Regions from separate parts of the Serratia sp. TSA_198.1 genome, predicted to be linked through region 4. Evidence: predicted binding sites of a transcription regulator. Region 4 holds the regulator's gene; each other region holds the start of a gene.
The links. Region 4 encodes Fur, which represses iron uptake genes when iron is present. Its sites were predicted from a motif close to ATAATAATGAGAACNACTATCAA; they were not measured.
Positions count from the first base shown of each region.

Region 1: the regulator Fur is predicted to act here: its motif matches at 5,511-5,533, upstream of exbB (tol-pal system-associated acyl-CoA thioesterase).
Region 2: the regulator Fur is predicted to act here: its motif matches at 2,560-2,582, upstream of ftnA (non-heme ferritin).
Region 3: the regulator Fur is predicted to act here: its motif matches at 4,151-4,173, upstream of ACUTSW_RS12685 (isochorismate synthase).

Region 1 covers NZ_JBQZFP010000004.1:152,843-160,378, forward strand. The annotation lists gene ACUTSW_RS18035 (AraC family transcriptional regulator) at 146-1,051, shown strand; gene ACUTSW_RS18040 (zinc-dependent alcohol dehydrogenase family protein) at 1,080-2,108, opposite strand; gene ACUTSW_RS18045 (LysR substrate-binding domain-containing protein) at 2,217-3,143, shown strand; gene ACUTSW_RS18050 (DedA family protein) at 3,140-3,799, opposite strand; gene metC (cystathionine beta-lyase) at 3,954-5,150, opposite strand; gene exbB (tol-pal system-associated acyl-CoA thioesterase) at 5,607-6,578, shown strand; gene exbD (TonB system transport protein ExbD) at 6,582-7,004, shown strand; gene ACUTSW_RS18070 (shikimate 5-dehydrogenase) at 7,076-7,536, opposite strand, start outside.
Region 2 covers NZ_JBQZFP010000001.1:1,328,024-1,335,559, forward strand. The annotation lists gene ACUTSW_RS06335 (YebY family protein) at 1-244, opposite strand, end outside; gene copD (copper homeostasis membrane protein CopD) at 314-1,195, opposite strand; gene yobA (CopC domain-containing protein YobA) at 1,199-1,582, opposite strand; gene ftnA (non-heme ferritin) at 1,887-2,405, opposite strand; gene ACUTSW_RS06355 (DNA polymerase III subunit theta) at 2,780-3,010, shown strand; gene pip (prolyl aminopeptidase) at 3,041-3,994, opposite strand; gene ACUTSW_RS06365 (TraR/DksA C4-type zinc finger protein) at 4,163-4,588, opposite strand; gene ACUTSW_RS06370 (carbon-nitrogen hydrolase family protein) at 4,965-5,711, shown strand; gene exoX (exodeoxyribonuclease X) at 5,739-6,407, shown strand; gene ACUTSW_RS06380 (S9 family peptidase) at 6,441-7,536, opposite strand, start outside.
Region 3 covers NZ_JBQZFP010000002.1:276,738-284,273, reverse strand. The annotation lists gene dhbA (2,3-dihydro-2,3-dihydroxybenzoate dehydrogenase) at 1-418, opposite strand, end outside; gene ACUTSW_RS12695 (isochorismatase family protein) at 418-1,272, opposite strand; gene ACUTSW_RS12690 ((2,3-dihydroxybenzoyl)adenylate synthase) at 1,276-2,901, opposite strand; gene ACUTSW_RS12685 (isochorismate synthase) at 2,910-4,115, opposite strand; gene fepB (Fe2+-enterobactin ABC transporter substrate-binding protein) at 4,315-5,274, shown strand; gene entS (enterobactin transporter EntS) at 5,261-6,529, opposite strand; gene fepD (Fe(3+)-siderophore ABC transporter permease) at 6,790-7,536, shown strand, end outside.
Region 4 covers NZ_JBQZFP010000001.1:2,034,174-2,041,709, reverse strand. The annotation lists gene ACUTSW_RS09785 (glycosyltransferase) at 1-1,546, shown strand, start outside; gene fur (ferric iron uptake transcriptional regulator) at 1,752-2,198, opposite strand; gene fldA (flavodoxin FldA) at 2,521-3,060, opposite strand; gene ybfE (LexA regulated protein) at 3,290-3,577, opposite strand; gene ybfF (esterase) at 3,834-4,607, opposite strand; gene seqA (replication initiation negative regulator SeqA) at 4,892-5,431, shown strand; gene pgm (phosphoglucomutase (alpha-D-glucose-1,6-bisphosphate-dependent)) at 5,509-7,152, shown strand; gene ACUTSW_RS09750 (PadR family transcriptional regulator) at 7,340-7,536, shown strand, end outside.

The sequences.
Region 1 (7,536 bases), on a different contig from region 4:
CTGAGGCGTATTGTCAGTAACTTAGCCTCGCAGCACAATGCACATTCCTGTGCAAGTCTTGCCTATTCCTACAAAATGTTGTAGAAAAATAGAGTTTTAAACTATTATTTATGCCGGATTGTTCTGAGTGTAAGAGGGTGTTTCAGTGACGGAAATCGATGAGCTGCGCTGCCGCATGGCGCGCCAGGCCACGCGCTTTGCCGAGGGCAACGGCTATACGCCGTCGCCGGTGCCGCGGGTCAAGATCCTGTACGTCGATCGCTACTGCCCGCGTCAACCGGTGATGTATGAACCTGGGGTAGTGATCGTTTTTCAGGGGCATAAGGTCGGTTATTGCGGCAACAAGGTGTTCCAATACGATCCGCGCAACTATTTGCTGATGTCGGTACCGCTGCCGTTCGAGTGCGAAACCTTCGCCAGCCCTGAGCTGCCGTTGGTGGGGCTGGCGGTCAATATCGATACCCAGATGCTGCAGGATCTGTTGATCGACATCGGCGATGACGACTATCTGATGCAGCCGCGCCGGGAAAGCAGCGGGGTGAATCTGGCTGCGCTGTCGGAAGAGATGCTGTGCGCCACCGAGCGCTTGCTGGACGTGATGGCCAAACCGCTGGACGCCCGGGTGCTCGGGCCGCAGATCGTGCGTGAAATCCTCTATCACGTGCTGCGCGGCTCCTGCGGGGCATCGTTGCAGGAACTGGTCAACCGCCATACGCATTTTAGCCAGATCGCCAAGGCGCTGCGGCGCATCGAGAACCAGTATGCGGAAGGCCTCAACGTGGAGCAACTGGCGGGTGAGGTCAATATGAGCATCTCGGCGTTTCACCATAACTTCAAGGCGGTGACCAACACTTCGCCGCTGCAATATGTGAAATCGTATCGGCTGCACAAGGCGCGTTTATTGATGGTGCACGACGGCCTGAAGGCCAGCACTGCGGCGATCCGCGTCGGCTACGAAAGCGCCTCGCAGTTCAGCCGCGAATTCAAACGCTTCTTTGGCGTGACGCCGAGCGATGAAATTGCCCGGCTGCGCGACAGCCCACTCGGTTAACGTCGGCTGCCTGCCGCCGGGCAGCGCTTTACGGTGTCAGCACGATTTTGCCGAAGGCCCCACGGTCAAGATGATCGAGCGCCTGCGGCAGTTGATCGAAGCGGTAAACCCGGTCGATCACCGGCTGCAGCCCTAGGGTATCTACGGCGCGCACCAGATCTTCCAGCGCGCGGCGATGGCCGACGCCAATCCCTTGGATCACCGGCGATTTCATCAGCAGCGGGCCGGCAGGGGCAGAGACTTCGAAACCTTCCAGGGCACCGATCACCGAGATGCGCCCGTGAACCGCCACGGCGCGAACCGAATTGCCGAGGTTGGGGCCGCCAACGGTGTCAACTATATGGTCGATACCCTGGTCTTGCGTCAGTTCATACACGGCGTCCACCCAGTCGCCGTTCAGGCGGTTAATGCCGTGATCGGCACCCAGCGCTTTGGCGCGCGCCAGTTTTTCATCGCTGGCGGAGGTGATGTACACCTCAGCGCCGTGCGCCTTGGCTATCTGTAGCGCGAACAGCGCCACACCGCCGGTGCCTTGCACCAACACCGATTCGCCGGCGTGCAGGCGGCCCTGTTCCACCAGCGCGAACCATGCGGTCAGCCCGGCGCACGGCAGGGTGCTGGCCTGAACGTCGTCCAGCGAAGCAGGCGCTGCCGTCAGCCAGTCTTCGTGCAGCACCACGTATTCCGCCAGCATGCCTTGATAGAAACCGCCAAGGGTGCGGTAGGGCAACGTTCGCGCGTCACCGTGCGGTTTCCGGGGGCCATCGATCCAGTCGGGGCTGAAGGTGGAGATCACCCGATCGCCGGGTTGGAAGCGGCTGACGCCGGTGCCGATGGCATCCACTTCGCCGGCCATGTCGGAGGCGGGAGTAAAGGGTTGCGGCAGCGTCATCCCCATCCCGGTTTCAATCACCAGTTTGTCGCGGTAATTAAGCGACACCGCTTTCACTTTCACCCTGATCTCGTGCGGCCCCGGTTGCGGGATGGCGCTTTCGGTCAGTTGCAGGTGTTCACGCCCCAGGGCGGTCATTGTCCAGCGTTGCATTGTGTCAGTCATGGTTCACTCCAAAGTCGGTAATAAGTAGACCTGTCAATATTATCGTTGATTGATATTCGCCAGTGGCGATAATATTTCCTTTGATTGTTTCCTTCAGAGATACAAACCATGACCGATCGGTTGAACGGCATTTCGGTATTTGTCACCGCAGTGGGAGCGGGGAGCTTTGCGCTGGCTGCCAGCCGGCTGCATCTTTCGCGCTCGGCGGTGGGGAAGACCATCGCCAGACTGGAACAGCGGCTTGGCGTGCGCCTGTTCCACCGCACGACTCGCAGCCTGAGCCTGACCGACGACGGGGCGCTGTTCTACGAACGCTGCCTACGAGCGCTGGAGGAAATCCGCACGGCGGAAACGCTGCTGGAGTCGGGCAAACGAGAAGTCAGCGGCAGGCTAAGGGTAACGATGCCGGTGCTGTTTGGCCGCATCTGCATCGCGCCGCTGCTGACTGAACTGGCGCGCGAGCATCCCGGGTTGGAGCTGGAGCTGTCGTTTAACGATCGCGTCGTGGATTTGATTGAGGACGGTTTTGATCTGGCAATCCGCAACGGCGAGTTGGGCAACAGCAGCGGGCTGGTGGCACGGCGGCTCGGTAACCATCGCATGGCGCTTTGCGCCGCGCCGGCTTATTTGCAGCGCCGCGGTGAACCGCAGAACATTGAACAACTGGCGCAGCACGACGCGGTGGCTTATGTGCGTGCCGGCGTGGTGCGTAACTGGTTGATCCCCGAAGCGGACGGCGTGACGCGGGAGATGATGCCAGGCACCCATCTGCAGATGGATGATCTGCAGGCGATAGCGGATGCGGCGGTTGCCGGGTTCGGCATTGCCTGGCTGCCGTGTTGGCTGGTGCGCGGGCAACTGATTAAAGGTGAACTGGTGCGGGTTATGCGGGATAGGCCAGGGCTGTTTTTCGACGCTCATGCGGTGTGGCCGCAGACGCCGCATCTGCCGTTGAAGGTGCGGCTGGCGGTGGATCGGTTGGCGAGCGAGTTGCCCGCCAATATGGAATTGATCGAAGCGAAGCCTGTCGGCTAGGCGGAAGCGCGTTTTTTGCGCCAGATAACCAGCATGGCGCCCAGTAAGCCCACCAACAGCAGCAGCAGCGGCAAGAGCATCAGCCCGGTCATCACCTGGCTTTCGTAGCGTTTCACCAGCGGGATCTGGCTGAAAGCGTAGCCGAGGCTGACCAGAGTGCCGACCCAAACTGCCGCGCTTAACCAGTTAAACAGATGAAAACGCGTACTGTTCAGCCCAGAGATGCCGGCTATGGTCGGCAGCAGGGTGCGAACGAAGCCGAGGAAGCGGCCGATCATCAGGGCCATCAGGCCGTGACGGTTAAACAGGTTGTGCGCGCGTTGGTGGTACTGGGCGGGCAGTTGCAGCAGCCAGCCTTTCACCAGGCTGGTATGCCCCAACCAGCGGCCCTGCAAATAGCTGAGCCAGCAGCCGAGGCTGGCGGCGAGGGTCAGAATAATCAGCGTGGGGACAAAAGCCATCACGCCTTTGGCGATCAATGCACCGGATAACAGCAGCAGGCTGTCGCCGGGCAGGAAGGAGGCTGGCAGTAATCCATTTTCAAGGAACAAAGTGGTGAAAAGCACGGCATAAACCACCCAAATTACGCTTGGGTCGGCAAGGGCAATGAAGTCCTGCTGCCAAAGCGCATGAACAATCTCTCGTAATACATCCATTTTAAGTCCTGTTGCATGCCGGTTGCGCCCGGGGCCCCCTTCTCCAGGAGGCGATGTTGACCGTATCTGACCATTACTCGCGTAGTGTACTGCTAATAGCTTAAGCACACATTAAACGAAGCAGAATAAAATTGGCAGCGCAACGGGCTGCGGATCAGCGTGCGTTGGCGATACGCTCGAACCCTTTTGCGAGGTCGGCGATCAGATCCTGCACGTTCTCCAGGCCGATATGGAGGCGTATCAGCGTGCCGGAGAAATCAACGCCGCCCGCCGGACGGATCGCCTCCAGCTCTTCCGGTTGGTTAGCCAGGATCAGCGACTCATAGCCGCCCCAGGAATAGGCCATGCTGAAATGGCTGAAGTTATCCAGATAGTCGGCCAGTTGTTTGTCGCTGAGCCGCTGTTTCAGCACGAAAGAGAACAGGCCGTTGCAGCCGCTGAAATCGCGGCGGTAGAATTCATGGCCTTTGCAGCCGGGCAGCGCGGGGTGATTGACCACCTCTACCTCCGGCCGTTCCGCCAGCCAGTTGGCGACTTCGATACTGCTTTGCTCGTGCTGCTTCAGACGTATGCCCAGCGTACGCAGGCCGCGGCTTGCCATATAGGCGGTATCGGCGTCCACCATCTGGCCCATCAGGTAAGAATATTCGCGCAGTTGGTCCCAACAGCGTTCGTTGGCCACGGCGGTCCCGAGCATGTAATCGGAATGGCCGATGATGTATTTGGTGCCGGCCTGAATCGAAATATCGATATCAAAATCCAGCGCCTTGAACAGCACGCCGGCCGCCCAGGTGTTGTCGATCATGATCACCATTTCCGGCGCTACGGCGCGGATGGCCTGCACCATCGCCGGGATATCCTGAATTTCCATGGTGATGGAACCGGGGGATTCAAGAAACACCACGCGGGTGTTGGGCTGAATAAGCCCGGCGATGTCGGCGCCGATCAGCGGGTCGAAATAGGTGGTCGTCACGTTCATGCGGCTAAGGATGTGGCTGCAAAAATCCTGCGTCGGCTCATAGACCGAACCGGTCATCAGCACGTGGTCGCCGGCGCCGACAAAAGACAAAATGGCGTTGGATACCGCCGCCGCGCCGCACGGATAAAGCACGCAGCCCGCGCCGCCTTCCAGCTCGACCATCGCATCCTGAAACGCGAAGTGGGTCAGGGTGCCGCGGCGGCCATAAAACAGTTCGCCGTGGGCGCGTTGGGCTGTGGCGTGTTTCTTGGCCGCAACGGAGTCAAATACCAGTGAGGAAGCGCGCTGGGTGACGGGATTGACGGAGCCCAGGGTATAGCGTTTGCTGCGCCCGGCGGCGATCAGCGTGGTTTCGATATTTTTTGACGTCATAGGAATGGGCTCACTTTTACTGGCTTTTCACTGGCGTTTTTGCGATAGCCCTTAGGTTAACATGACATATAATAGCCATCCAGACGTTTTAACTTCCAGATATAGAAACGGCCATAATCCTCTGTCGGAGCGCGTTCTGGCATGCCATCATTCTGCATGACGGCGTTTAACTCGCACGCATATCGGCAAACGGACAGCCCACAGGCAAAAATGCTGTCGGCGCGCGTTTGTTGCATCTCTGTGGGCGAAAAGTAACGAAAAACCCTTTAAAAGGGGAGTAAAGGGCCTAACCGGCAGCGAATGGGCGAATGTTGCGGCTCCGACGCCGCGAGATCTGAAATATTGCCGATTATTTGGTAAATAATAATGAGAACTACTATCAATCCCTGATTGGTTTGATATGATCGCACGCTGAATTATTCCTCAATTTTGATCGGTAACGGGTGGAGGCACAGCGTGAAAACGGCTGGCAAGCATTTAAATCAAGGATCGTTCGGCCAAGGCCGGGCGCAATGGGGCAAGGCGTTAGGCCGTGGTCTGATCGCTTCGATGGTATTGGTGATTGGGCTGGCCGGCAGCGCACAGGCTGCACCGGCGGCCAACCCCGCCGTGACCGAGAGCGTTGCTCCGGCCGCCGCACCTGCTGCTGCAGCACCTGAAAGCCTGACCCCGCTCAATCCGGCGCCGACCCTTCAGCCACCGGAAACCCGCGGCATGGATCTGTCCGTTTGGGGCATGTACCAGCACGCGGACATCGTTGTGAAGATAGTGATGATCGGTCTGGTGCTGGCGTCTATCGTCACCTGGACCATTTTGTTCTCCAAAGGCAGCGAACTGTTCCGCGCCAAGCGCCGTCTGCGCCGCGAGCAGCTGGCGCTGGCCAATGTGCGTACGCTGGATGAAGCCAGCGAACTGGCGCAGGGTTTCTCCGAAGAAAGCATCAGCGTGGTGTTGCTGAACGACGCGCAAAACGAGCTGGAACTGTCGGCGGAGTCCAACGACAACAACGGTATCAAAGAACGTACCGGTTTCCGCCTTGAGCGCCGCGTAGCGGGTTACAGCCGAAACATGGGGCGTGGCAATGGCTTCCTGGCGACCATTGGCGCTATCTCGCCGTTCGTCGGTCTGTTCGGTACCGTTTGGGGCATCATGAACAGCTTCATCGGCATCGCCCACTCGCAAACCACCAACCTGGCCGTCGTCGCGCCCGGCATTGCGGAAGCGCTGCTGGCGACCGCATTGGGGTTGGTCGCCGCGATCCCTGCGGTGGTGATTTATAACGTCTTTGCCCGTGTCATCAGCGGCCATCGTGCTCAGGTTGGCGACGTGGCGGCGCAGGTGCTGTTGCTGTTGGGCCGCGATCTGGATCTGGCCGCGACGGTAGAGGCCAAACGCTCACAGCATTCACACCAACTGCGGGTGGGGTGAGTTATGGCGATGCGCTTAAATGAAGATCTGGACGACAGCGGCGAACTGCATGAAATCAACGTGACGCCGTTTATCGACGTCATGCTGGTGCTGTTGATCATCTTTATGGTGGCCGCGCCGCTGGCAACGGTAGATATCCGCGTCGATCTCCCCGCTTCTTCAGCCAAACCGCAGCCGCGCCCGGAAAAACCGGTGTTCCTGTCGGTGAAAGCGGATAAGCAGCTGTACGTGGGTGAGCAAGCGGTCAGCGCCGATCAACTGACGGCGGTGCTGGATCAGCGCACTCAGGCGAACAAAGAGACCACCATCTTCTTCCAGGCCGACAAGACCGTGGACTACGAAACGCTGATGAGCGTGATGGATACGTTGCGTAAAGCCGGCTACCTGAAAGTGGGGCTGGTGGGGATGGAAGGCGCCGCGAAGTAGCGGGCCGGATATCGCTAACGATGAGAAGGGCGCTGAGGCGCCCTTTTTCTATTTAAATGCTTTGATAGAATTCAGCCGCGAGCATGCGCCGCGGCGCGGGCGATCTGCTCATCGGTAGGGCGCACGCCGGTATAGAGTACGAACTGCTCCAGCGCCTGCAATGCAATCACTTCCGCACCGGTGATCACCCGTTTGCCCTGTGCGCGCGCGTTGCGAATCAGCGGGGTTTCCGCCGGCAGCGCCACCACGTCGAAAACGATTTTCGCCGCTTCGAGGGTTGCCGGGGCAAAGGCCAGCTGTTCCGCCTCTGCGCCGCCGGCCATACCTATGGGGGTCACGTTGATCAACATATCCGCAGTTAACTCCCCGACTTCCGCCAGCCACTGATAACCGTAAGCGCTAGCCAGCGCCTGGCCTGCCACCGGATTGCGGGCGATGATGTGTCCCCGCTTGAAACCGGCGTCGCGCAGGGCGGCGACCACCGCCTTTGCCATGCCGCCGCTGCCGCGCAGGGCGAAAGTGGTGTCCGCCG
Region 2 (7,536 bases), 710 kb from region 4:
GCTGAGCGCGCTGCTGCCCTGCTTTCACCTGCGCTTCTGCTGCGGCGTTAAGCGGGTATTGCATCAGCGTGCTGTTGTTAAGTACAAATAGCGCGCCGCCGCTGCGGCATTGCAACGTCACTTCTTCTTTGGTGAATGCCCACTGCTTGCCGTATTCCAGCTTGGTGATGTTAACCAGTTGGTCTGCCGCCAGCGCGCCGGTCGCGGTGGCCAGCAGCGTGATGCCAAGTAATACCGATTTCATGTTATGGCCTTAAGGTTGCTATTTGATTCAATTTTCCCGCAGTTTATAGGCATCCGGCAAGCCGCAATATTACACCGGCGCATAGGTTGCAAATAAACTGACCAGCAACAGTACACATGCGCCCAGCACAACCTCAATCCAGCAGGCCAGCACCAACCCGCGCTGTGCCAGCCTGGGTACGCTGCTCATCGCCGGTACGATGGCGTAACGGTTGGCCAGCGCCACCATGACCATCAGCGCCACCAGCGCGGTTTTGAACAACAACAGGCGCTGATATGGCGAAGCCACATCCAGCGGCCAGTTGCCGAGAATAATCAAACTGTTAATTATGCCGGTCAAGATAACCAACGCCACCGCCAGGTGCCCCCAGCGCGAGAAACGTATCAAGGTGATCACCGCGTCGCTGCGCCACTGCGGTTGAGCAAGATAGCGCAGGCAGATCAACAGCGGCAGCAGGCTGCCAAACCAGTAACCGGCGGCCACCAGGTGCAGCGCATGGTTAAAACGGTGCAGCGCGCCGAGTGCGCCCCCATGCATTGCCGCATGACCGATAAACGCCATGCTGACCAGCAGCAACGTGGAGAGCAGCGCCAACAGCGGTGTACGGCGTTGCTCCGGCAGCCACAGGCTTAACAACGCCAGCAGCGACATCCCCAAATGCCAGCGCCAGACCTCGCCGAAGGTGGTGCCCAGCACCGCCCACCAAACATCGGGTTGCCAGGTATCGGCCCAGCCATCCCCCATCTGCCCGGCCTGAGTCGCCAGCAACGCCACGGCAGAAAGCCCGGCAAGCCAGGTGCTGGAAACCAGCAGAGGACGCACGTCACGGGAGAGATACGGGGAAAGGCGCTGCGGCGACAATAAGGCGGTGAACAGGCTGCTGCCAAACATCAGCATCACCGCCGCAAAGTGCACAAAGCGACACAGAACAAACAGGGCCGCCAGACTCATGGCTTAGTTGACGGTGAAGCTGTACTGGCCTTTGGTTTTATGGCCGTCGACCGAAACCACATGCCAGCTAACGTTATATTTGCCGGCAGCCAGATCGTCTTCGATAGGCAAATTGATCTGGGTGTTGTTGTTCGCATCGAGCTGCAATTTACCGGTTTTCACTTTGGCATCGTTCGGGCCGGTAATTTTCACGCCGCTGAAGTTAGGCTCAATGCCTTCGGAGAAATTGAGCGTCAGCACCTTCGGTGCCGGGCTGACGATGGCATCTTCCGCCGGCGTCTGCACTTTCAAATGGGCATGCGCCAGCGCCTGCTGCGAGGATAACCCGACAAACAACACAAAAATAGTAGAAAGCAGGCGATACGAAGAACGAATTTTACCGATCACAGTGATATCCCTTAAAGCAATAATCGAGGGTGATAAGGGCCAAGGCCGGCGGCCATAACCCACCGCAGATGATTGCGCCACGGGTAAACAGAAGAGCGGGAATAACGGCTAACCCGCTGTTTTGACTCTCTACCCTCCCTGTAGCGTATCGTATTAAATGATAACGAGACTCGATCCGTAAGTCGAGCAGAACGCTGGCATTCTGCGATCTGGCAGCACGTATCGCTGCTAAACCATGCTAAATGCAGGGCATAAAAAAACCGCGCACCAGGCAAAGCCCGACGCGCGGTTATTCAGCGCAGATTTAACCCTGGCCGTTGCCGTTTTCACCGGCCGCACCCATTTTCTTCAGATCTTTATCGATGAAGAACAGAGCCTTGCCGCTGTTGCCCACCAGCGCCAGTTTATCCAGCACGGATTTGAACAGTTTCTCTTCTTCGTGCTGCTCAGCGACATACCACTGCAGGAAGTTGAAGGTAGAGTAGTCATGAGCGACCATTGCCGCGTGCGCCAGTTCGTTGATCTGGCGGGTAATCAGTTGCTCATGTTCGTAAGTCTGTTGAAACACGTCCGCAAGGGATTCGAACTCAACCGGCGGCGCGGCAATGGTGCCCAGCAGCGGCAGAGAGCCGGTATCGCTCAGATAATCGAACAGACGTTGCATGTGCTGCATCTCTTCCTGAGAATGCTCTTTAAGAAATGCGGCCGCGCCTTCAAAGCCTTTATCGCTGCACCATGCGCTCATTTGCAGGTACATGTTGGCGGAATAAAACTCCAGATTCAGTTGCTCATTCAGCTTTTTGGTCATTTCTTGCGTCAGCATAATTATCCCTTTTATTTTGCAGGTATCGATTTAATTTTTCCGCATTATGCCTTGGTAAGAACAAAATAAAAACACCTGATTTACATCACGAGTCATTTAATTTTTAATCAATTAAAAATCAATATGTTAAATTAAATGTTAATCATTCATCTAAATTATTATGATAACTATTTCCATCTGTACATTTATCCCAAAAACGAATCGTTCTTATTTAATAAAACAAATAGATTGCATTACCTTCGGCATAATAAATAAACGCTGATGGCTGGCGTTATTCCCGCAGCCCTGCTCCCCTTGCGCTTCAGGCTTGCCAAGCGCCGCCGGGTGCATTACCTTCTGCGCTGATCCAATGCGGTGACAGTAAGGAGAATACGGTGGGTTACAATCTGGCAGAGCTTTCCAAAGAAGAGATGGACAAGGTGAACGTTGATCTCGCGGCTTCCGGCGTGGCGTTTAAAGAACGCTATAACATGCCGGTGATCCCGGAAATGGTTGAACGCGAACAGCCGGCGCACCTGCGCGACTATTTCCGCGAACGCGTGGCGTTCTATCGCGTCGAATCACACAAGTATTCGCGCCTGCCGTACGAGCCGAAATCCAGATAAAAAAAACCCGCCGTCATGGCGGGTTTTGCGTCATTTTGCCGCAAACCTGTCGGTGGCCAGCATCAACTGATGCAGGATACCCGGTTCATCGAAGGAGTGCCCTGCACCCTCGACGATATGCAGCTCCGCCTCCGGCCAGACCTTCGCCAGATCCCAGGCGTTTTTCACCTGGCAAGCCATATCGTAGCGGCCGTGGATGATCACCGCCGGGATATGGCGAATCAACGGAACGTTGCTCAGCAGCTGATCGTCGCTATCCAGAAAGCCCAGATGGGTAAAGTAGTGGTTTTCGATGCGGGCGAACGCCAGCGCAAAGTCATCCTCACCAAAGGAGGCGGACTCGGTGCTTGGCAACAGCGTTACCGTCTCCCCTTCCCACACGCTCCACAACTTCGCCGCTTCAAGCTGCACTTGCAGATCCTTTGAGGTCAGGCGCTGGCGGTAGGCCGCGATCACGTCCTTACGCTCTTCCTCTGAAAGAATCGACAACACGCGCTCCCATTTCTCCGGGAAGAAGCGCGAAGCGCCGTCCTGGTAATACCAGCTCAATTCCTGCTTACGCAACGTGAAGATGCCGCGCAACACCATTTCGCTAACGCGCTGCGGATGGGTTTGCGCATAGGCCAACGCCAGCGTCGATCCCCATGAGCCGCCGAACACCAGCCATTGCTCCACGCCAGCCATTTCGCGCAGGCGTTCAATGTCCTGCACCAGATGCCAGGTGGTGTTGTTGTCCAGGCTGGCGTGCGGTTTGGAGCGCCCGCAGCCGCGCTGATCGAACAGCAACACCTTGTAGCGCTGCGGATCGAACAGTTGGCGGTGATAGGAGGAGATCCCCCCACCCGGTCCGCCATGAATAAAGACTGCCGGCTTACCCTTCGGGTTACCGCTCAGTTCCCAGTAGATCCGGTGGCCATCCCCTGTGTCCAGCCAACCGCTGTCATACGCTGCTAACGGCGGGTACAAACCTCGTAATTGTTCCATGGCGCTTCCGTCTCTGTGGTCATACCCTCATAAAAGCCGAAGCGGCCCATCAGGTCAACGGTAAAACCTGAAAACTCCCACACTCCCCGGCAAGTTAGCGTGCGTTTGCTTAAAATGACCGCAAAATACCGGCCGGGTCAGCCCAAACGGACATACCCAGCGCACGGGTCAGCCTCTTTTGCGCAAGTGCGGCTCACGCATTTCCTGAGCGGTTTTCGCCTCGATGCCCAGTTCCGCCGTAGGTCGCAGCAGCAGGCGCGGCAGGCCAATGGGCTCTCCGGTTTCAAGGCAATAGCCGAACTCTCCGTTATGAAGCCGCGACAACGCCGCAGCGATTTTCGGCAACAAGCGGCTTTCGCGGTCCAACTGGCGGAACAGCAATCGCAGGTCTTCTTCACGCGCGGCTTTATCCGCTTCGTCGCCGGAGACTTCACCGCCGTCGATGTCACGTTTCAACGCATCGATGTGCAGCAGCAATTTTTGCTGCTCCTCCAGCAGGCGTTGGCGAAAAAACGCCTGCTGTGCCGGGTTCATATAATCAGACTCCGGCATGGCCAAGAGCTGTTGTGGGTTTAACAAGGAAACGACGGTCATTGCGCTCTCCGGTGATTATTTATTTGTTACATTATAACATATCACACCAATTAAACCGCCTTTCACAAAAAACAAAATACTCACGCTTAACAAGCGATTGACTAAAACATACGTTTTCATGCTTGCAACCAACCGGTGTAAGGTGGTTAATGGCTTAGCAAACCACCCACCCATAGGTAACTGAGAGGCCAACATGAGTAAGGGAATGGATAGCAAGAAAAATGCGAAGAAGAAGCCGTTGAAAACCCCTGCTGAGAAACGCGCAGGCAAACGCGCCAAAAAAGGGCAAACGTCCGGCGAGTAAGCGAACTTCTAACCGTAATTAAACCCGCCGAGGCGGGTTTTTTGTTGTCTGAAATTGCCGGAGTGAATGCCGATGCCCCGCTTGACTATCGCCGCCGCTCAGTACCACGCCGTGGCAGCTGATATTGACCGTAATTTGGACCACCATCTGACATTTATCCGTCAGGCCGCTGAACAACATGTGCAGTTGCTGATTTTTCCTGAACTTTCGCTGACCGGTTACGAGCTCAATGCTGCCAGTCGTTTATCCCTTACGCTTGACGATCCACGTTTGCAGCCACTAGCCAATGCGGCTAAACAACAACAGATGACGCTTGTTGTCGGCGCTCCGCTCAACGATGGCACTGAGTTGTTTATAGGCGCATTCACGTTCAGCCCCGACGGCAGCCGAAATGCTTACACCAAGCAACATCTGCACGGTGCGGAAAAAGAGATATTTTGTCCCGGCAATGGCGGCCCTCTGTTGACGGTAAGCCAACGACGGATCGCCCTGGCGATTTGCGCTGACACCGCGCACCCAGAGCATGCAACCGATGCCGCAATAGCCGGTGCCGAGATCTACGCCGCCGGCGTGTTGGTTTCTCAAGCCGGTTACTCCACCGACAGCTCTAACTTGGCAAGTTATGCGCAACAACATGGCATTCTCACCTTGATGGCTAACCATGCCGGCCCTACCGGTGGCTGGATCCCTGCCGGGAGAAGCGCAATATGGGATGAAACAGGCCAACAGGTAGCCAGCGTACCAGATAGCAGCCAGGGGTTGCTGATTGCAGAAAACCGTCCCAACGGTTGGCACGGGCGCTACTGCCGGTTAAGCTAACGCTGTGTTGTTGCCCCTGAGGAAACCATGATTTTACGCGTAATAGACACTGAAACCTGCGGGCTGGACGGCGGTGTGGTGGAAGTCGCCTCCGTCGACCTGATCGACGGCCACATCGCCAATCCGATGAGCGACTTGGTCAGCCCCGATCGGCCCATCAGCATTGATGCGATGGCTATCCATCACATCACCGAACAGATGGTCGAGGGTAAGCCGCGCATCGCGGTGGCGATCGGCCGCTATCTTGGCAGCCCTTACTATGTGGCGCACAACGCAGCGTTTGATCGCGGCGTACTGCCGGAAATGCGCGGTGCCTGGATATGCACCATGAAGCTGGCGCGCACCCTTTACCCGGACATCAAATACGGCAACCAGTATCTGCGCTATGCGCTGAATCTGGAGGTGCAACTGCCGCAAGACACCACGCTGTACCCGCATCGGGCGCTGTACGATTGCTACGTCACCGCTGCGCTGCTGCAACGCATCGTCAAGGATTCAGGGTGGACGCCGGAACAAATGACGCAAATCACCGAACAGCCGGTGCTGCTGAAGAAATTCAAATTCGGCAAGTATCGCGGGCAGGAAATTGATCGCATTGCGCAGGAAGATCCCGGCTATCTGCGCTGGATGTTGAAGTCCATCGAGGATCTCAGCCCGGACATGAAGCATACATTGAAATACTATCTGATCGGCTAAAAAAGCGGGCAGCAATCGCCGCCCGCCTGCAAATTACTCCGCCAGCGCCAGAATAAAGGCGTACTCCAGCGCAATGTCCTCATAGGCTTTGAAACGCCCGGACTTGCCACCGTGGCCGGAATCCATATCGGTATACAGCAGCAACTGACGATCGTCGGTTTTCAACTCGCGCAGCTTCGCCACCCACTTGGCCGGTTCCCAGTACTGTACCTGCGAATCGTGCAGCCCGGTGGTCACCAGCATGTGCGGGTAATCTTGCGCTTTCACCTGATCGTACGGGCTGTATTGCTTGATGTAGTCGTAATACGCCGGCTCGTTCGGGTTGCCCCATTCGTCGTATTCGCCGGTGGTCAGCGGAATAGACTCATCCAGCATGGTGGTGACCACGTCGACAAAAGGCACCTGCGCCACGATGCCGTTAAACAACTGCGGCGCCTGATTGATCACCGCCCCCATCAACAGGCCGCCGGCGCTGCCGCCCATGGCGAAGACGCGTTTGGCGTCGCCATAACCCTGCGCGATCAGCGTTTCTGTCACGTCGATAAAATCGTTGAAGGTATTTTGCTTCTTGAACAGCTTGCCGTCCTCATACCACAGCTGCCCCAGCTCGCCGCCACCGCGAATGTGCGCCAGGACGAAGACAAAACCGCGATCCAGCAGGCTCAAGCGGCTGGCACTGAAGGCCGGATCCATGCTGCTGCCGTAAGAGCCGTAGCCATAAACCATCAACGGATTGCTGCCCCGGATAAAGCTATCCTGACGATAAACCAGCGAGACCGGCACCTCGACGCCATCCCGCGCTTTCACCCATACCCGTTCGCTGCGGTAATTTTCCGGCGTGAAGTTTTTCACTTCCTGCTGCTTGAGCATCACGCGCTCGCCGCTGTCGAGATTAAGCTCATACAGCGTGGTCGGGGTGGTCATCGAAGAGTAGCCGTAGCGCAGCAGTTCGGTTTCCGGCTCAGGATTGTAGGCCAGCCAGGTGGTATAGGTCGGATCGTCAAAAGCGATGCGTTTCACTTCGCCGCTCTGCCAGTGGATCTGCCGCAGTTGGGTCAGGCCTTCGCTGCGCTCCTCCACCACCAGCCAGTCACGGAACAGGCTGAAGCCTTCAAGCATCACCTCGATA
Region 3 (7,536 bases), on a different contig from region 4:
CATGCGCCGCGTTAGAGGCTACGCTGACAATCGCACCGCGCCGCTGGCGACGGAACACCGGCAAGGCATGGCGGAACATATTGAACGCCCCGCCGGCATTGACCGCCATACAGGCCAGCCAGTCTGCGGTGCTGGTCTCATCTGCCAACCCCATCCGCAAAATGCCCGCACCGTTCACCAGCACGTCCAGCGCTGGCTGTGCTGCCAGCAAACGCCCACACAAGCTGTCTACCGCATCGCTATCGGCTACATCCAGCACTTCTGTGCGGAACGGGTATTCCGGTTCGTCAAAACGCAGGTCGAAGCCAATTACCTCGGCACCGGCCCTAACAAACGCCAACGCCGTCTCCAGGCCAATACCGGCCCCCGCGCCGGTAACCCAAACCCGCTTACCGGCAAAATCGCCCTCTTTGCCCATCAAGACTTCTCCTGCGACAACATAGCCCACCAGCTGTCAATGGTCGGGTTTTTGGCCAACGCGATAAAATCAATATCGCTGCGGATTTTACGCCAGCGCGCGGCCAACTCCATGATACGCACCGAGTCCAGACCGTAGTCGATCAGGTTCTCATCGTCGCCCATGTCTTCGCTGTCTTCATCGAGGAACGGCATAATTTGCAGGCGCAACGCAGCTTTGCTGGCGATGCCCGGCAGCAGCTCGGCGGTAGTCACCACACGGCCACAGCGGCCTGCGGTGTAACGCAGCGCCATCAAGTGTTCGTCGCGGGAGAAATCCGCCAGACCATCAGCCACCATAAACGGCTGGATATTGCGCATAAAGGCATCGATGGCGGTAGTCATGCAGCCGATATGAGCATACACGCCGCAAATGATCAGCTGATCGCGCCCCGACTCCTGCAGGATTTCCTGCAGCGGCGAACGGTGGAAGGCGCTGTAACGCCACTTCACCAGAACCGTATCGTCATCTTCCGGTGCCAGAGCCTGAACCACCGCCTGCTGCTCCGGGTGTTTATTCAGCCCTGGCCCCCACATATCGTTCAGCAACGCGCGGTCTTCGTCGCTTTGCTGATTGGGCTGCGCGGTGTAAAACACCGGAATACCCTGTGATTTGCAGTAGCGGCGCAGATTGGCAATGTTCTCTACCACCTGTTTAATCAGCGGGCTGTCTTCACCCCAGAAATTCAGGAAATACTGCTGCATATCGTGGATCAGTAACGCAGCCCGCTGCGGTTCTACCGTCCAGCTCACTTTGTTGGTCGGCAGTTCAGCCTGCGTCGGCAGCGCGTAATCGTTAAGTTTAGGTATGGCCATGACTTATTCTCCCTGGGCCTGAGTCAGTGATTGCGTCTCCAGGCGTTGACGCAACCGTTTTTTATCCACTTTTCCTACCGGGGTGAGCGGCAGCGTATCGACCTGTATAAAGCGATCAGGTAATTTAAATTCGGCCACGCCCTCTGCACGCAAATGGCGGCGCAGCGCCACCGGCTTCAACGCGCTGGCGGCGATAATAAAGGCGCAGCTCTTCTCGCCCATCAGCTCATCCGGCATGGAAACCAGCGCCGCATTGATCACCTCCGGGTGGCGCAACAGCAGGTTTTCGATCTCCTCGGCGGCGATCTTCTCCCCACCGCGGTTGATCTGATCTTTTTGACGCCCTTCCACCTTCACATAGCCGTCTTCAGTCAGGCTAATCAGATCCCCAGAACAGTAAAAACCGTCTTTATCAAAGGCGGCGGCGTTATGTTCGGGGCTTTGGTAATAACCGCGGAAGGTGTAAGGGCCCCGGGTCATCAGGCGCCCGGTTTGCCCCACCGGCAGCGGGTTACCCTCATCATCGGCCACCCACAGTTCGTCGTCCGGCGACATCGGGCAGCCCTGAGTGGTGAGAATATGCCGGTCGTCATCGTCCAACCGGGTGTAATTCACCAGACCTTCCGCCATGCCAAAGACCTGCTGCAACTGGCAGCCGATTTCCGCCGGAATACGCGCGGCCAGGGTTTCACTCAGCTTGGCGCCCCCCACCTGCAACAGCTTAAGGCTGGCCAAGGGTTGACCGCCCCACTCTTCAATCGCCAGTAGCCACAGCGTCACCGCCGGCGGCACCAGCGCCGTCACGTTAATCTGGTGCTGCTCGATCAAACGGAAGCATTGCCCGGCATCCGGATCGCTGGCGAACACCACCAGACCGGCGCCATAAAACACGCCGAGTACGCCCGGAGAACTCATCGGGTAGTTATGCGCCACCGGCAGCGCGCACAGGTAGCGGGTATGCGCATCGAAATGGCAAATTTCCACGCTGCGACGGATGCTGTAGTAGTAATCATTGTGGGTGCGCGGGATCAGCTTTGGCGTGCCGGTGCTGCCACCGGAAAGCTGGAAGAACGCCACTTGGTCAGCCGGGGTCGGTGTCGCGATAAAATCTTCGGCATCCTCTTCAAGCCAGGCGGCCAGCGACTGCTCGCCTTCCGCCTGGCTGCGCAGCCCCACTATGCGCAATGAAGGATTTTCGGCGCGAAACGCCGTGAGGAATTCGTCGTTGCCGAACAGGCCATGCTGGCGATCGGCAATCAGCAGCGCAGGTTTGATTTGTGCGGCATAAGCCTTGAGTTCGTTACGTTGATGGCTGAACAGCGCGTTCACCGGCACCACACCAATTTTCAGCAGCGCAAAGAAGGCCACATAGAACTCGACCACGTTGCCCAACTGCACCAGAGCGGTATCGCCACTGTGCAAGCCCCGACGTTGCAGCGCGGCGGCCAGCCGGTCAGAAAGTTGATTGAGCCGGCGATAGCTCAGGCTGCGTTGCGGGTCGATCAGCGCCACGGCGTCATTTTTGGCCTGGCGGGCAATAATGTCGGTCAATGGCCGGTCGGTCCAATAACCGCGTTCACGATAACGACGGGCCAACGCCTCAGGCCAGGGAGTAAAATCAATGCTCATGGGTATGCCTATCCTTGGTTCAGGCCAAACGCCCGCGAAATGGTACTGAGTTTGGTACCGGTTTCACGCCATTCGGATTCCGGCGAAGAGTCTTGCACGATGCCTGCACCGGCAAACAACCGCACCTGATTGCCCTGCACGGTGCCGCAACGAATGGTCACGACCCACTCGCCGTTGCCTTCGGCATCGCACCAGCCGACAATGCCGCCGAACAGGCCGCGATCAAAGGGTTCAAGCTGTTTGATCACCTGATGCGCAAGCTGGGTTGGCGTGCCGCACAAAGCCGGAGTCGGGTGCAACAGGCAGGCCAGCGAAAGCGCATTTTCCGCCCGGCTGGCGGCTTCGCCATCGATAGGCGTAGACAGATGCCACAGCGTGGTGGTGCTCAATAATTCAGGGGATGACGGAATGTTCAAGTGGCGGCAGCGGTCGGCCAATACCTGGCGCATGCCTTCGGTGACGAACTTGTGCTCATAAAGGTCTTTGTCCGACACCAATAGCTGTTGGCTGATTTCGCGGTCCCGCTGCGGATCGGCATCGCGGCGGGCAGAGCCGGCCAGCGGATTGGAATGGAACTGCGCGCCGAATTTGCGCAACAGCAATTCCGGGCTGGCGCCCACCAGCGCCCCCTGCTCCAGCGGCACGTGGAAGTGGAAACCGTTAGGGTTCTGGGCGATGATGCGCGCCATCAGCGCCTGGCGATCGACAGGCTCGCGAGTTTCAATCTCCAGCAGGCGCGACAGCACCACTTTATCCAACCGGTCGCCACGGGTAGCCTGCACCGCATCGGCAACCATCTGCATGAATGGCTGCTGAGCAGGCACTTCGGTTTGCCGGGTAATTTCCGGCAAGCTGTCCTGCGGCGGCGTTGCGCCGGCCAAAAAGGCATCGCGTTCAAACCACTGAGTTTGCTGGGGAATAAACAACGCGGAAGGTTGATGAGTATCAAAAGGAATGGCGCCACAGAGTACCGGGTTCTTCACGCCGGCCAGTTTCGCTTCGGCGAAAGCGTGCCGTACCTCTCGCTGGAACTCCCCATTCACCTGGTCCCCGCCCGCGGCGGGCAACGTGATTTTGGCGAAGCAGCCTTGCGTACTCAGGCTACGGAAAGGAGAGGTAAAGAAGAAGCCCGCGGTGGGCGAAACGCCTGCAGTATTCAGTTCGCTCTCCTTGCTTTGCGGTTTCTGGCCGGCACCCTTTACAGTCACGCTCATCGGTACTCCATTTCTCTTCGTGAATGATAACAAACATAATAATGATTATCATTTATGTTTGACCGCGTTAAAGTACCCTTGGAAATTTGCCATGTCAATAATTGTAAACAGCTCTTCTCCTCTTCATCGTGGTAGAAAATCAGCAGCATAAATTATATAAATGATAAGTATTACTATTTAAAACCTAAGGACTTTCTTTATGAAGAAGAACCTGATCTTCGGCCTGGCGCTGTTCGGGCTAGCGGCAATCAGCGCCGCGCACGCCGCCGATGCCGGCTGGCCGCGTAACATTGAAACCTCACGCGGCGTGATCACCCTCAATCAGCCCCCTGCCCGTATCGTTTCTACCAGCGTTACCGTCACCGGCACCCTGCTGGCCATCGACGCACCGGTCGTCGCCAGTGGGGCAACCACGCCCGGCAGCCGTCTGGCGGACAAACAGGGATTCTTCCGTCAATGGAGTGACATCGCCGCGCAGCGCGGCGTCAAACGCCTGTACATCGGCGAACCCAATGCGGAAGCCATCGCCGGTGTTGCGCCCGATCTGATCATCATCTCGGCCACCGGCGCCGATTCCGCCCTGCGCCTGTACGATCAGCTCTCTGCCATCGCCCCGGTGCTGGTGGTCAATTACGACGACAAAAGCTGGCAAGAACTGGCCGCAGAACTGGGCCAGGCCACCGGGCATGAAGCCCAGGCGCATAAGGTCATTGGCGATTTCGATGCGCGTGAAAAAGCGCTGAAACAGCGCATGACGCTGCCTGAACAGCCGGTCTCCGCGCTGGTGTTTGGTTCGGACGGCAAAACCGCCAATCTGTGGACCGCCGACTCCTCTCAGGGGCAGATGCTTAAACAGCTCGGCTTCACTCTGGCGGTACCGCCCGCCAAATTGAACAACAGCCGCAGCATGGGCGTGCGCAAGGACATTATTCAGTTGAGCGGCGAGAACCTGGCGGAAGGCCTGAACGGCCAGACGCTGATGCTGTTCGCCAACGGAGACGCCGACGCGCAACGCCTGCTGGCCAATCCTTTACTCGCTCACCTGCCGGCTGTGCAGCACAAACGGGTTTACGCGCTGGGCAACGATACCTTCCGGCTGGATTATTACAGCGCCGGCAACTTGCTGACGCTGTTGGAAAAACAGTTTATTTCTCGGTAGTCTCGCTGGCGGGCTGGAGCCTTTCTTCCTGCCCGCCGCTGCCCACCTGGCGCAAACCGCGCATGGCGAAAGCCAGTACCACACCCAGCACCGCCACCCCAAAACCAAAACTGGTCGACGTCATCGCCGGCAGCATAAACGCCCCCATTGCCCCCAGCAGTAACGCCCCCAGCGCATCGCCCACGACGTTTTGCGCCGTCCACAGACCATTGATGCGCCCCAGGAAGGCGTCCGGCGTCAGGTTCTGAATCAGCCCGTATTGCAGCAACGAGTTCACCGCGCTCAGGTAACCAAAAATCACCAGGAAAAACAGCGCCAAACCGTACCACGGCATCAGACCGAACAGACCTATGGCGACGAACGCACCTATCGCCGTCGTCAACATCATCCAGCCCGGCCGCGCTACGTGAGCGACCCGGCCGCTGGTGAACGCGCCAATCGCCGCGCCGAGCGGGACTGCGGAATACATAAAGCCCAATTGCGCTGCGCTGACGTGCCACATGCCGGACATCGCCGGATATAGCACCCGCACCGCACTGGCCATGGTCAGCAGCGCGCCGATCAACGCCACCATACCGATTACCCGGTTGCGGAACAGGAAGCCGAAACCACCGGCCAATGCGCGCAGCGGGTGTTCGCGCGGTTGTGGTGGCGGTGCCAGCTGCGGCAGACGCAGCAAGGGGATCAACGTCAGCAAAGTGCCCAACGCCGCCAGGCCGTAGTTCCACATCACGCCGGAGTGAGCGATCACCAGGCCCCCGATCGCCGGCGACAGGATCGAGCCAAAACGCACCGTCAGCATACTGATGGCACCGGCCTGAACGATGTTTTCACGCCCCACCAACGCTGGCGTGGCGGCCAGCAGCGCCGTCACCCCGACCGCGCCGAAGAAACCGTCCCACACGGCCAGCAAATAAATCGCCGTTAACGAAGGGGCCGGCAAGGCAGCGTTCAGGCACAGCCCGATAAAGCCAATGCCGCAGGTGGAGCGAGCAAACAGAATCAAACGGCGGCGCTCGTAGCGATCGGCCAATACGCCCCCCATCAGCAAACCGGCAAACATACCGCTGCCCGCCAGCGTCACGGACAGCCCGACCAACAGGGTCGAACCGGTCAACGCCTGGATCTGAACCGGGATCGCAATGGCCATCAATCCCAGCGCCAGAATGGAAATAAAACGTGCGCAAAATACGGCACGGAACGCGCCATTGGTCTTAAGCAGGCCAAAATCCAGCAAAATAGAGGGCTTACTCATCAGCTTTCTCACCACAACGTAGGAAAAGGGACAGCGTCTATAGCCAAAATAATTGGAGTTGAATCAAGGCGGCAACCAAGCGCATCCCCATGAACGTACAGGAAGTACGTGATTGGGGTAAGTGCAGGCAGCCAACGCAGAGACAGCTTCAAGAATGAAGGGTATGTGCTGCAATAGCGAAGGGAGTCATGGTAACATAGATGAAAGCAATCAATAATGATAATAAATATCATTTATATTCAATTAAATAACGGATTGTTATGTTACGGATTACACGCAATGGCGCGCCGTCCATTCCGGCCCCCAGGGATCGTCTTATTAGCGGCACTCCCCACTCATTTCATCGCAAACTGTTTGGTTTGCTGCTTGCCGTTTGCGCGCTGTTGGCCGTTATGCTGCTCAGCCTGTCGCTCGGCGCTAAATCCATCCCTTTTGATACGGTTATCCAGGCGCTGAACGGTCAATGCCGTGGAGCGGACTGCACCATCATTACCGAAGCCAGGTTGCCGCGCACGCTGGTGGGCGTATTGACCGGCATTGCGCTGGGCCTGTCCGGCGTATTGATGCAAACCCTCACCCGCAACCCACTGGCCGATCCGGGCATTCTCGGCGTGAACGCCGGGGCGGGATTTGCCGTGGTACTGGGCATCACCTTCTTTGGTGCCGCCGAGGTTAGCCAATACCTGTGGTTCGCCTTTGCCGGTGCGATGTTCGCTGCGCTGCTGGTCGCGTTGATCGGCGCGCTGGGCGGCAGCAGCCTGAACCCGGTCCGCCTGACGCTGGCCGGGGTCGCGATGGCGGCGGTGCTGGAGGGAATGACCTCAGGGATTTCTCTGCTCAATCCGCTGGTGTTCGATCAACTGCGGTTTTGGCAGGCCGGTTCGCTGGATATTCAAAATATGCAGGTGGTGCGCACCGTCACCCTGCCGATCCTGCTGGGCACGCTAATCACGCTGTGGATGAGCAAATCGCTTAACAGCCTGAGTATGGGCAACGAATTGGCCACT
Region 4 (7,536 bases):
CTTTTCCCCAGCTTCGGAAGTGAAAGGCGGTCTGCTGGGGGAGTTCGATGCCGGCAACCACCGGTTGCAGGTGCATTCGCTGAGCGAACTGGCGCAAAAAAGGCTCGGCGGCAACCTGGATTTTATCCACGCGCTCCATGATAAGCGCTATTACGCCACGCTTTCTGACTACTTTCGCTTTTTGATCCTGATTGAAATGGGCGGAATGTATATGGATATCGACACTCTTCCGCACCGTTCGGCGACGTTTTTCCTGCTGAAACCCGAAGTGCCGGATTACCTTCAGTTTCTGCCCAATGGCGAGGTCAGCCACGTCAGCGGGTTGAATTTGTTTCTGGATGAAACCGGGATGATCATTGGCCGCAGCGGCGATAGGTCGCTGTGCAAAATATTGGCGGGTCTGGATCAGATCTATGCGGCGCAAAGCGGTGACGTGCCGGATAAAAACCCTCTTTATGAAAGAAGGCTGTTCGACGCGTTTTATCTGTTGTGGTGCCGCCACATCGGCAGGACTGTCCTTAGCCACGATCGTTTCTGCAAGGATCATGGGGTTCATTATGACGCTGTTCCGCAGGCGGTGACCTGTGGTATCCGCGGCATGCGCCTGTTGGAGGATGTGCTAACCAATGAGACGTTGCCGCTCGGGGAGGAGGAACTGCGCAGCTATCGACAGTGTATAAGCCGGCTGGAGCAGGTGGATTGGCAGCTTGAGCAACCGACGGATCTGGCGCGCCATGCGGAAATATTTACCGTCGATGAAGTGCCGCGCATGGCCTACCCGGCGCAGATAAGGTCCGATATCGATCACTACCATTACTATTCGGTGCTGTCCCATGACCGCGCGCTGGATCGGGTGAACCAGCTTTTTGGCGAGTATTTGATAGCCGATAACCGGCGGCAGATCGACGAGGGCAATTACTGGCGGTTAACCGTCGGAGCGGGCGATGCGGCATTGCCGCTAGCGCAGGGCGGGCTGCATTTTCTGCCGGGGCGGCAAGCTGGCGAAGCGGACAGGATCCGCATGGCGAAGCTGCTTTTTGCCACCAGCTACCTGGAATACTGCTCTGCCGGCAACCCGGCCGGGATGGATCTGGTATCGCTGCAGCAGGCGCAAAATATCGACCCCTATCTGGACCTGATTACCCTGGCTTACGATCGGTGCGGGGCGTTTATCGGATTTTTCACTGCGGCGAGTCTCGACGAGTTGTATGGCGTTGAGGCGAGCTATCTATATCGCGATGAAATAAAGCCGCTTGATGAGGCCTACGACGATTTTGTGCACAGCCAGTGCGGTGCGGACGATTACTTTGTCTGCAGTCTGGCCATTGAGAGCCGATTCCGCGGACAGGGTCATTTTAACCCCCTGTTTGCCCTGATTAAGCAGCAGGCGCAGCAGCGCCGGGCGAAACATATTGTGCTGTGCGTATGGCAAAGCAGCGATGCCTGCCAAATCTACCTGAATAAAGGGTTCCGCGTTCGCGGCGTTTTCGACTATGCCTGGCCAATTTTCTTCGATCGGCTGCTGTTTCTTGAATATGCATTGTGACGAGTTTGCCCATCCGCGTGTCGGCGGGTGAGTTGACGGTGACGTGAGCGTCAGTGGGAAGTGAGAGAAGTACCGTGGAGAAGTGCCGCTGCAATTGTTGTCTTTCTGATGTGATTTTCCCCGGGCCTGTCCGGGGATTTTTTTGCCCTGATCTGGAGGCATAAAAAAACCGCCGTTAAGGCGGTTCTCAATGCCGGTCAGGGCATTATTTTTTGTCGTGCAAGGTGTCGTCTTCACGGCAATCACCGATTTCACAGTGACCATACAGGTAGAGGCTATGGTTGGTGAGCTTGATGCCGTGCTGCTTGGCGATATCACGCTGACGCACTTCGATAGACTCATCGCTGAATTCGATCACTTTGCCGCAATCCAGGCAAATCAGGTGATCGTGGTGATGCTGTTGGGTCAATTCGAACACGGACTTGCCGCCTTCGAAGTTGTGACGGGTCACAATCCCGGCATCATCAAACTGGTTCAGTACGCGGTAAACCGTCGCCAGGCCAATTTCTTCGCCCATGTCGATCAGTTTTTTGTACAAATCTTCCGCACTGACGTGATGGCATTCCGGATTTTGCAGTACTTCCAGGATTTTGAGTCGCGGAAGCGTGACTTTTAGGCCGGCCTTCTTCAATGCGGTGTTGTTGTCAGTCATGCGGATTCAGTCCTGTTACTATGCTAATCAAGTTGAGGCATTCTTGCCTGTGGCATCGGTCGGCACAAAGAGTTAATTGCGTGTCATTATAGAACCGGTTGCCCTAAATGGAAACCGCCGGTTGTTAACAAAGATATCATGGCACAATTGCATGTTACACACGCAACGTCTTGATGGATGGGATAAACCGATATCTCAGTCTACCTTGACGATGTGGGAAGTTACAAACATGTAGCTTCTATTGCAGAAATCCGTGCTGCCGATGAACGGCCCTGCTGGCAACACTATGCACTTTGCAGGGCTTTTGTTCAACCTTTGAGGGTTAGCCGACGATATCGGCCAGGCTCAGTTCTTCGCTGATCTGCTTCACCCAGGCTGCGACGCGTTCGTTGGTCAATTCCGGTTGACGATCTTCGTCAATCGCCAGGCCGATGAAGAAATTGTCATCCGCCAAACCTTTCGATGCTTCGAAGTGGTAACCCTTGGTCGGCCAGTGGCCTACAATCGCGGCGCCGCGTGGCTCGATGATGTCGCGGATGGTGCCCATCGCATCACAGAAATATTCCGCATAGTCTTCCTGATCGCCACAACCGAACAGCGCAACCAGCTTGCCGTTGAAATCGATTTCTTCCAGCGTTGGGAAGAAGTCATCCCAATCGCACTGGGCTTCGCCGTAGTACCAGGTAGGAATACCCAACAGCAGAATGTCGAAAGCTTCCAGATCCTCTTTGCTGCTTTTGGCGATGTCGCGGATTTCCGATACCTCTTTGCCAAACTGCTGCTGAAGAATTTTCTGGATCATCTTGGCAATGTTTTCGGTATTGCCAGTGTCGCTGCCAAAGAAAATGCCTACATTAGCCATATCGCGTATAACCTTTAAATTCAATTAATTGCATTGCACGATGTTAGCGTTGAACGCGATAACACCGATTAAAATGATGACATGGCAAGAAGCTGCCTCTTACCGGTAAGTGCGTATCATGCCAGAGATTTACCCCGGGGTTTTATCGCGTTTATGCGATGCCGGGAGGAATAAAACGGTGTTGATCGGTGTCATCCATAACACCGCGCCGCATGTGCGGCTGCAAAGATCAATGTTCCGGCTGTTCATCCGCCAGTTGTGCCAGCAGCATTTGCTCAATAAGCTCGCTGCGGCTGATATTGCGCTGTTCCGCCAGTTTGTTCAGGGCGTCCACCGCATCCGCGTTGATTTTCAGTTCCACACGCCGTAAGCCACGGACTTTATCGCGTCGAAGCTGATTACGCTTATTGATTCTAAGCTGTTCATCTCGGGATAGCGGGTTGGTTTTCGGGCGCCCCGGACGGCGTTCATCTGCGAACAGATCCAGCGTCGTGCGATCCGTTTGTTCTTTTGCCATAGGTAGCGGTACTGCAAGGGAGTTTGCATCAAAAAGCGTATACGCTTCCGGACGGTTCGGTTAACACACTTCGGGCCAATAAACCCTAACCCAAATTTACCCCCAGCCTGGCGTTACTGAACACGCTGAGCAGGGCGGCAAAATTATAGCGCGCCATATTACCCCAGCAGATAGAGCAACGACAATGTTTAACTGAGCCGAAAACGCGCTAAGCCGTTATCTTTAGCGCGTTTTTTCGCCAGAGGGCAGTTTTTATTCAGGCTTCGTCGAGAAAACGGTGGATGGCGCGCAGTACCGCCTCCGGTTTTTCCGCGTGAACCCAGTGGCCTGTGCCGGCAACCACGTGCGCTCGCGCCTGCGGGAACTGACGCGCGATATCTTCACGGTAGCTGTCCTGCACATAGGGCGACAGGCCGCCGCGGATAAACAGCGTCGGGTGCGGCCATGCGGGGACGTCCTGCCAGCCGGTGACGTTTTCGTATTGGTCTATCAGTACCGGCAGGTTAAAGCGCCACTCGCCCTGATGAAAGGATTTCAACAGGAACTGGATCACGCCTTCTTCTTGCAGGTAGCTGCGCATCAACTCCGCGGCCTGCTGGCGTTGGGTGATGCCGGTCGCACTCACCGCTTTTAAGGCGGCGAAAATCTCGTCGTGGCGACGAGTGCGGTAATCCACTGGCGCCACGTCGATAACAATGAGCTTTTCAACCCGTTCTGGGGCGATCGCCGTCAGCGCCATTGCCGCTTTGCCGCCCATAGAGTGGCCGATCACAATCGCCTTCTCCAACTGCAACTCATCGAGCAGCGCCAGCAGGTCCTGCGCCATTTCCGGATAGGTCATTACCGCAGAACGCGGCGAAAGGCCGTGGTTACGCAGATCGACTTTAATCACGCTGTGCTGTTGATTCAGATCGCGCGCCAGCACGCCCAGGTTGTCCAGATTGCCGAACAGCCCGTGGATCAGCACGACCGGCAGGGCGGCGGAGTCGGTGGCCAGTAGTTGATAATGTAATTTCATGGCGAAGTTCATACTGAGAGAGATTCAGATTAGGGTATCATGATTAAAACACACGACGAATATACCCGTCGCCTTTCAGGCAGCAGCGTGGTTAGCGGAAACTTGAAATCCATAGGGGATAACACGGATTTTTCTCGTTTCGGGCTTGGCAGCGCCGGCTATAGGTATTAGTCTGCTTTTTCCGCCCGCAGGCACATAGTTGTGTTCGCCCTTGCGCTTTTAACCTTATAATCCCATGGCTTGAATGCAGGATCTGGCTTCAGGTTCTAAGTAGAAAAAAACAGTACTGGATAAAGATGAAAACTATTGAAGTCGACGAAGAGCTTTACCGTTATATTGCCAGCCACACGCAACATATTGGTGAGAGCGCGTCCGATATTTTGCGCCGTATGTTGAAGTTTACCGCAGGCCAGCCATTGCGCGCCGTGCCTGCCGCCAGTGCTCAGAGCGCCGAGCAGGAAAAAGTCGTCGCCGCGCAGCGTCCTCGCGATCGTGTGCGCGCGGTACGCGAGCTGCTGCTGTCGGACGAATATGCCGAGCAGAGCAGAGCTGTGAATCGTTTCATGCTGGTTCTTTCGACCCTGTATACCCTCGATGCGGCGGGCTTTGCCGCAGCTACCGATGCATTGCATGGTCGTACCCGCACCTATTTTGCCGGCGATCAACAAACCCTGCTGGCGAACGGAACGCATACCAAGCCAAAGCACGTTCCGGGGACGCCTTACTGGGTGATCACCAATACCAACACCGGTCGTAAACGCAGCATGGTTGAACACATCATGCAGGCTATGCAGTTCCCTGCGGAACTGACAGATAAAGTTTGCGGCACTATCTAATTTAGCGAACAGCCCGTCATGGTGGCCGTGAGCGACATATTGCCCGGTTGCCGGACAGGGAATAGGGAGATATGTCGATGGCGAATAACCCACGTGCCGGGCAGCCGGCTCAGCAAAGCGATTTGATCAACGTGGCCCAGCTGACGTCGCAGTACTATGTACTGCAGCCGGAAGCGGGCAACGCCGCACACGCGGTGAAGTTCGGTACTTCAGGGCATCGCGGCAGCGCCCTGCGCCACAGCTTCAATGAAGCCCATATCCTCGCTATCGCTCAGGCGATTGCCGAAGTGCGTCGCCAGCAAGGGGTTACCGGCCCTTGCTACGTCGGTAAAGACACCCACGCGCTGTCGGAACCGGCTTTCATTTCTGTGCTGGAAGTCCTGACCGCCAATGGCGTAGACGTGATCGTGCAGGAAAATAACGGCTTTACGCCAACCCCTGCGATATCTCATGCCATTTTGTGCCACAACCGCAACGGCGGGGCGCTGGCCGACGGCATCGTCATTACCCCTTCGCACAACCCACCTGAAGACGGCGGCATCAAGTATAACCCGACCAACGGCGGCCCGGCCGACACCAACCTGACCTCGGTGATTGAAAAGCGCGCCAACGAGCTGCTGGCGCAACAGCTGAAAGGCGTTCAGCGCCAGTCGCTGGACAAAGCCTGGAACAGCGGTCATCTGCACGCGCAGGATTTGGTACAACCTTATGTGGAAGGGCTGGTGGACGTGGTTGACATGCCCGCCATTCAGCGTGCCGGCCTTAAGCTGGGGGTTGATCCGCTGGGCGGCTCCGGCATTGCCTACTGGCAGCGCATTGCCGAGCACTACAAGCTGGATCTGACGTTGGTCAACGACTCTATCGATCAGACCTTCCGCTTTATGCACCTGGACCACGACGGCATTATCCGCATGGACTGCTCGTCGGAATCTGCGATGGCCGGCCTGCTGGCGTTGCGCGACAAGTTCGATCTGGCGTTCGCCAATGACCCGGACTACGATCGCCACGGCATCGTCACGCCTAAAGGCCTGATGAACCCGAACCACTATCTGGCCGTTGCCATCAACTACCTGTTCCAGCATCGCCCGCAGTGGGGCGCGGATGTGGCCGTGGGTAAAACGCTGGTTTCCAGCGCGATGATTGACCGTGTAGTGGCCGATCTGGGCCGCAAACTGGTGGAAGTGCCGGTCGGTTTCAAATGGTTTGTTGACGGTCTGTTCGACGGCAGCTTCGGTTTTGGCGGCGAAGAGAGCGCCGGGGCTTCGTTCCTGCGTTTCAATGGCACCCCGTGGTCGACCGACAAAGACGGCATCATCATGTGCCTGCTGGCGGCGGAAATCACCGCAGTGACTGGCGAAAACCCACAGAATCATTACGAAGATCTGGCCAAGCGTTTCGGCGCACCGAGCTATAACCGTATTCAGGCACCGGCTACCCATGCGCAGAAAGCCGCATTGGCCAAGCTGTCGCCGGAAATGGTCAAGGCCAACACGTTAGCGGGTGACCCGATCACCGCTCGTCTGACGGCGGCTCCAGGCAACGGCGCCTCCATCGGCGGCCTGAAAGTGATGACCGACAACGGCTGGTTTGCCGCGCGTCCTTCAGGTACCGAAGAAGCCTACAAAATCTATTGCGAAAGCTTCCTGGGTGCCGAGCACCGCGAAAAGATCGAGCATGAAGCGGTAGAGATCGTCAGCGAAGTGCTGGCCTCCGCCAAATAATCTCTTCTTTTTCCTGATGAAAAGCGCTGTTTTTACAGCGCTTTTTTTATGCCTGCAATTTAGATATATCTATTTACAAAGAGCCGTTGCACATTTCGATATATCGATCTAGATTAGATATATCGAAGTGAGTTAGATATATCTAAATCACCTCGTCAACTGACTATTCATTGAGAGGTAAAACCCTATGTTCCATCGATTAGGTTTACACCGCCGGCACGGTTGCCACCATGACGGCGAAGAAGGGCACGAACATCGTCGTCGCGGCGGGCGCCATCACTTTGGCGGCGAGCACGGCGAAGAACACGGACGTGGTGGGCGTGGCGGCCGTGGTGGGCGTCACCGCATGTTTGAACATGGCGATTTGCGGTTGGTGTTGCTGGC